DNA from 2 places in the Methylibium sp. T29-B genome. Region 1 is predicted to be linked to the other one. Evidence: predicted binding sites of a transcription regulator. Region 1 holds the regulator's gene; the other holds the start of a gene.
The links. The regulator FNR, encoded in region 1, switches genes on or off when oxygen is low (the NO sensors DNR and NnrR bind a similar motif). The targets are predictions, from matches to a motif close to TTGATNNNNATCAA.
Positions count from the first base shown of each region.

Region 1 (3,395 bases):
GCTCGGCCGGCTGCACGCGGTGCACCGCGTGCTGCACTTCGGGGTCGAAGTCCTGCACGCCGAAGCTCAGGCGGTTGAAGCCCAGCGCCTTCAGGTGCGAAAGCCGCGAGGCACTGACGGTGCGCGGGTCGACCTCGATCGAGCATTCGGCCTGCGGCTGCAGGTCGAAGGCGCCGCGCAGCAGGGCCATCAGCTGCGACAGCTCCGCATCGTCCAGGAAGGTCGGCGTACCGCCGCCGAGGTGCAGCTGACTGACGCGCTGGCGGCTGCCGATCACGTCCTGGTGCAATGCCACCTCGCGGCCCAGCCACTCCAGGTACTCGGTGCCGCGCCGGTGCTGCCGGGTGATCACCTTGTTGCAGGCGCAGTAGTAGCAGACCGACTCGCAGAATGGGATGTGGACGTAGATCGACAGCGGTGTGCCGCCGCCCACCGCGCCGGCCGCCGGGGCGCCGCTGCGGCGCTGGCCCAGGGCCTGCCGGTACTGAGCGGGGCCGAAGGCCTCCACGAAGCGGTCGGCAGTCGGGTAGGAGGTGTAGCGCGGCCCACCGGCGTCCAGACGACTCAGGAGTTCCTCGCTCGGCGCAGCCGGTTCCAGCATGTCGGTCAGGGTCGGAGGGGGCATGTCCGGACTGTGCCGAGGGCCTCTCACCGGGCTCTTGATCTGGGTCAAGGCCGGTCGCCGGCGGCCTCCGACAATCCACGCACAGCTTGAGGTCGATCATGCAACTTGCCCCTCACGACACTGCCGCCGACTCACATGCTCCATCGCGGGTGGCGCACAAGATCATAATGAAGCGCATGGAACGTGAACCGATCCGCATCGAGGCCCTCAAGGTCGCATGCTCCAGTTGCAACCTGCGCGAGCTCTGCCTGCCGGTGGGGCTGTCGGACGACGATCTCGACCACCTCGACCAGCTGGTCGGCAGCCGCCGCCCCGTGAAGCGCGGCGACACGCTGTTCCACGCCGGGGATCGCTTCGAGTCGCTTTATGCGGTGCGCACCGGCTTCTTCAAGACCTGCGTGTCCGCCGACGACGGCCGCGACCAGGTGACCGGCTTCCAGATGGCCGGCGAACTGCTGGGACTGGACGGCATCAGCACCGACCGCCATGCCTGCGACGCGGTGGCGCTGGAGGACTCCCAGGTCTGCCAGATCCCCTACTCGCAGCTCGAGAAGCTGTCGCGCGAATCCACGCCGCTGCAGCACCAGTTCCACAAGATCATGAGCCGCGAGATCGTGCGCGACCACGGCGTGATGCTGCTGCTCGGCAGCATGCGGGCCGAGGAGCGGCTCGCGGCCTTCCTGCTGAACCTCACGCAGCGCCTGCAGGCACGCGGCTTCTCGGCCTCGTCGCTCGTGCTGCGCATGACGCGCGAGGAGATCGGCAGCTACCTCGGTCTCAAGCTGGAGACCGTGAGCCGCACCTTCTCGAAGTTCCAGGACGAAGGTCTGCTCGAGGTGAAGCAGCGCGACATCCGCGTGCTCGACGAATCCGGGCTGCGCCGGCTCGTCAACGGCCCGGCCTGCTGAAGGTTCGCCGCCTGCCTCGCCCGGCGCGACTCAGGGCCAGCGGCGCGGCTCGGTATTGGCCGGCTCCGGCGTTGCCAGTAGCAGCGTCAACATCGACGTCAGCGCGCACACGGTCCAGAACGCGAAGAAGGCCAGCGTGTAGACGCCAGCCGGCGACACCGTCTCCAGCGCGCGCCCGACCCAGCCGTTCAGTTCCGCCGGGTCGGCTGCGCTGAACACCAGGACCTCCAGCACACCCGCCATCAGGAACGACGGCCAGGCGATCCACAGCGTGCGTTGTCTCATCGTCGCGAGCTCCGGGTCGACGGGCGGCACCACGCTCAGCGCTCGGGGCGCGGCGTGGCCGCATGATTGCGCGCCTGCACTGCCGGCGTGTCGCTGCCCAGCGGTTCGCTGCTGCGGCTGAGCACCGGGTCGCTGCCACGCACGGCGATCACGGCAGTGACGATGCCAGCCACCACGACCGCCAGCGGGCCGCCCAGCACCAGCCACAGCATGGGCTCGCGCCACCAGGGCAGCGGCCGCTCAGGCGCGGGCGTCGGGCGGGTTGCGTTCTCGTTCGGGGTCATGGGTTGCTCCGGAGAGGGCCGCGTTCAGCGCGGCACGACGAAGGTGGATTTCTCGGACACGCTGGCCGCCGGCTGCATGCCGTCGGCCTCGCGGATGATCTCGAAGCGCAGGGGTGGGCGCCGGGGCCCAGGGCCGCGGCGCTCTGCGGCGGCACTTGCACCGCGACAGGCACCCAGCGCGACTCGGCCGGGGCCAGCCGCACCTCGTCACGCACCTGCGCCTGCGCGCCGGCGATGCCGCTCACCACCACCCGGTAGCGCTGCTCCGACTCGGTGGCGTTCATGATCTGCAACCGGTAGACATTCTCGATGCGCCCTTCGTCGACCAGCCTTGCCAACGTACCGCGGTCGCGCACCACGTCGACGCGCATCGGGCTGCGCAGCACGAGACTGGTGACGAAGCCGACCGAGATCAGCAGCAGGATCACGCCGTAGACCAGCACGCGCGGACGGAACACACGCCGCCAGTCCAGCCTGCTCTGCCCGGCAGCCAGGCCGTTCTGCGTCGCATAGCGGATCAGTCCGCGCGGATACGCCATCTTGTCCATCACGCCGTTGCACACGTCGATGCAGGCGGCACAACCGATGCACTCGTATTGCAGCCCCTCGCGGATGTCGATGCCGGTCGGGCAGACCTGCACGCACAGCGTGCAGTCGATGCAGTCGCCTTTGCCCTGGGCGGCCAGCGCGTCGTGCGCCAGGCTGCGCGGGCGCGAGCCGCGCGGCTCTCCGCGCCCGCCGTCATAGCTGATGATCAGGGTGTCGTGGTCGAACATCGCGCTCTGGAAGCGCGCGTACGGGCACATGTACTTGCACACCTGCTCGCGCATGAAGCCGGCGTTGCCATAGGTCGCGAAGCCGTAGAACAGCACCCAGAACGCTTCCCAGGGGCCGGGCCCGGCCGACCCCGGGCCGGCCAGACCGATCAGCGCGAGCACCTCGCCGCCCAGTTCGCGGATCGGCGTGAAGTAGCCGACGAAGGTGAAGCCAGTCCACAGGCCGATCGCCAGCCACACCGCGTGCTTGGCCGACCGGCGGGCCAGCTTCGCGGCGCCCCAGGGCGCGGCATCGAGCTTCAGGCGCGCCTGGCGGTCGCCTTCGATATGGTGCTCGACCCACATGAAGATCTCGGTGTAGACCGTCTGCGGGCAGGCGTAGCCGCACCACAGGCGGCCTGCCACCGCGGTGAACAGGAACAGCCCGTAAGCCGACAGGATGAGCAGGCCCGTCAGGTAGATGAAGTCCTGCGGGTAGAGCACCAGGTCGAAGATGTAGAAGCGCCGTGCGCCCAGG
Region 1 is NZ_AZSN01000084.1:4,387-7,781, reverse strand. Features, by position in the region: gene hemN (oxygen-independent coproporphyrinogen III oxidase) at 1-625, opposite strand, end outside; gene fnr (fumarate/nitrate reduction transcriptional regulator Fnr) at 802-1,533, shown strand; gene Y694_RS13680 (hypothetical protein) at 1,564-1,818, opposite strand; gene Y694_RS13675 (hypothetical protein) at 1,854-2,102, opposite strand; partial or broken gene ccoG (cytochrome c oxidase accessory protein CcoG) at 2,127-3,395, opposite strand, start outside.

Region 2 (3,395 bases), on a different contig from region 1:
CATTGAGGCCCTGCTTCGAGTAGAAGCCCAGCGGGTGGGCCATGATCAGCGGCGTGGCGCAGGTGATCGGGATGAAGCCGATCTTCAGGTCCTTCTTCTCGGGCGCCGCGGCGGCCTGCGCCAGGGCCTGCAGCGGGGCGATCGGCAGCACGCTGGCAATGGCCGCCATCGCCGTGCCCTTGCCCACCGCACGCAGGAAACGGCGCCGCACCGCATCCTGCGGGAACAGCGCCTTCACCAGCGTGGCCTCAACGAAGGCATTCGAGTCGGCCTCGAAGTCGGCCGTCTCGCTGCGGCGGCGCAGCTCGGTGCTGGCGTCCTCGGCCGCGTGCTCGGCGGCGGAGCCGTGGCGGCCGCAGCTGCACCGCATCAGCAGCGGCCGGTCGGCATCGTACGGGTCGATATCGCGCGCATCACTCATCGGGCACCCCTTGCGTTGTGGCTCGGGATCGATGCTAGGGAAGGCGTGTGCCGCGCGCGATCGTGCGCAGCGGCGATGTTTTGTAGGGGAGGCCCTACACGGTGGCCTACTGCAGGCGCAGCTCCAGGTAGGCCTGCTCGCGGAACACGGTCAGCGTCGTGCCGCTGACCGAGCGCCAGGCCAGCAGCGCCCGCGCCAGGTCACCGCTGTGGCCGATGGGACGGCCGTTCATGCCGACGATGATGTCGCCCACCTGCAGGCCGATGCGCTCGGCCAGCGAGTCCAGGCCGACCTCGCCGACGCGCGCCCCGGACGCATAGGCCCGGCGCGCGTCCAGCGCGACGAAGGGCGCCACGTCGTCGAACTCGGCGCCCAGCCGAGGCCGGGCAACGTGGCCCTGGTCGCGCAGCTCGCCGACGATCTGCATCACGATCTCGATCGGGATCGACAGGCTCACGCCGCCGGAGCCCTCGGAGCCGACGACGGTGCGGGTGTTCATGCCGACGATCGCGCCGCTGCCGTCGAGCAGCGGTCCGCCCGAGTTGCCCGGGTTGAGGGCGAGGTCGCTCTGGATGAACAGCAGCTCCTGGTCCTCCGCGAAATGACGGTCGGTCCCGCCGACGATGCCGGCCACCACCGACCGGTTCAGTCCGTAGGGCTCACCCACCGCCAGCACCCAGTCGCCTGGCCGCAGCGCCGCCGAACGGCCCTGTGGCGGCGGCTCCGGGAGCACGAGCGGCACGCGCAGCAGCGCGATGTCGGCCATCTCGTCCTCGCCCACCAGCGTGGCGGCGACGATGCGCCGGTCCGGCAGCCGGACCGCAATGCGCTGGCTGCCGGCCACCGCATGCGAGGCCGTGACGATCAGGCCCTCGGCGCCGGAGATCACGAAGCCGGCGCCGATGCGGTCGGCCACGCGTCCTGCACCGACGCGACGCCGGGCCTCGGGCTTCTGCAGTTCGGCGGCCGAATACTCCAGGCCGACACCGAACACGCCCACCGCCGCCGAGAGCCCCTGCCGCAGGGCCGGCGCAAAGCTTGCCGGCGGCATGCGCGGCGGGTCCGCATCGGGCGCCTTCGGGTGGGCACACGACGTCAGCAGCGCGGACGCACCGGCCGCGGCGAGCGCCGCCGCTCCCACTGTGCGGCGCCAGCGGGCCTTCGCGCCGCTCACCCGGCCCGAGGCCACGGATCGCGGCGGTTCATGAACAGGCCGCACGCCCGGCATGGTGCTCGTGTTCGTGTTCGCAATCCTCGCAGCGGCCGGCCTGTGGCCGCTCGATCAGGCGCGCCGGCTCGATCGGTGCGCCGCATTCGACGCAATGACCATAGCGCCCGGTCTCGAACCGCGCGAGCGCCGCGCGCACCTCGCCGAGCACGACCGCGTCGGGCCGCGGCGCGGCGGATTCGGCGATGGCTGCACCATCGCACAGGCGGGTGGTGATCGTCTCGGCCATGTCCACCAGACGGCGCTCCAGGTCGATCAAGCGGTGCCGCAACAGGCTGCGGGTCGGTTCCTGGAGCCCGGCGGGGCAGACACCGCGAGGCGCGCCGGAGCTCACCGTCCGAAGAGTCGTCAGCGTCGGGCGCATGGAGTACCTCCGATTCCTTGCTCGCGCTCCGTGCGCGGCGTCCGGAACACTCTAGCCAGCCCCCCCCGCCGTGGCTTGCGCTGCATCAAGCACGCCGCCCGAAGGACCACGCGCCCGCAGCCTCTGCACTTGATCCTGGACAAGTCCGGGCGCCGTCGCGGCTCCTAGACTGGAACGACTGGCGGGCTTCCGATCGAGGCACCTTCTCATGTTCAAGCACCTTCTGGTTCCCGTCGACGGCAGCGCGCTGTCGGAACGCGCGATGCAGGCGAGCATCGACTTCGCCCGCCAGCTCGGCGCGTCGATCACCGCGTTCATCGCCGAGCCGCCCACACCCCCCGCGGGTTCGACCCACAGCGCGGCCCGCTATCTGCGCGACCTGGAGACCCACGCCCAGGTCGCGGCCGAACATGCACGCAGCGTGCTGTCGGCGTTCGAGCGGCGCGCCAGCGACGCCGGCATTCCGTTCGAAGGCTGCTTCGCGCAGGCCCACGAGATCGACGCCGCCATTGCGGACGCCGCACGCCAGCGCGGCTGCGATCTGATCGTGATGGTGACGCACGGTCGCGGACTGTTCGGCGAGTGGCTGTTCGGCTCGCAGACCCGGGGCGTGATGGTGCGCAGCAAGCTGCCGCTGCTGATGCTGCATTGAAATCTCGAGGACCCTCCGCATGAACACCCGACCCTGCGCGGACCTCCGCGACGACCTGCTGGCCCGCGAGGCCCGACTGCGCGATGAGCTGCGCGCCCACCGCGCCCGGCTGCTCGAGCCCGCGGCGGCCACCGGCAACACCTTCGTCGCCGGCAGCGAAGGCGCGGCGGCCGACGCCGAAGACGAGCTCGACATCACGCTGATCAGCCACTGGCAGCGCGAGCTCGACGAGGTGAGCGCCGCGCTGCAGCGGCTGAACACCGGCAGCTACGGTCACTGCGAGCGCTGCGGCGAGCCGATCGGTCTGCCGCGGCTTCGTGCGCTGCCCGAGGCCCGCCACTGCCTGGACTGCCAGGAGCAGGCCGACCGGGCGGTCCATCGCACCTGACGGCTCACCACCACGAGACGCTCCAGGCAAGCGTCAGGCTGACGGTCAGCGCCAGCCCGACGCGCAGTGCGTAGGCACGACCTCCCGCCACCATCGCCACACCGCAGCGCGTCACCGTGTTGGCGCTGACGGCGAGCAGAACGCCGTGCAGCAGGGCCTCGGTCGGCAGTTCGCCCGCCGCGTGCAGCGCGGCCAGCGATGCGATCGGCGCATGCGCATCGACCAGCGCGGCGAGCACCACGCTCAGCTCGAGTCCGACATCGCCGTAGTGGCGTTGCGCATTGCCCACCAGCAGCGCGACCAGGCCGAGCGTCAGTGCCACCGCGAGCGCTTCCCGCGGTC
Region 2 is NZ_AZSN01000070.1:72-3,466, reverse strand. Features, by position in the region: gene Y694_RS12410 (CmpA/NrtA family ABC transporter substrate-binding protein) at 1-421, opposite strand, end outside; gene Y694_RS12405 (S1C family serine protease) at 528-1,595, opposite strand; gene Y694_RS12400 (TraR/DksA C4-type zinc finger protein) at 1,624-2,013, opposite strand; gene Y694_RS12395 (universal stress protein) at 2,222-2,665, shown strand; gene Y694_RS22590 (TraR/DksA family transcriptional regulator) at 2,685-3,053, shown strand; partial or broken gene Y694_RS12385 (DUF4010 domain-containing protein) at 3,058-3,395, opposite strand, start outside.
Region 2: Y694_RS12395 (universal stress protein) is a predicted target of FNR. The motif match lies at 2,143-2,156, and genes of this name have one in related genera.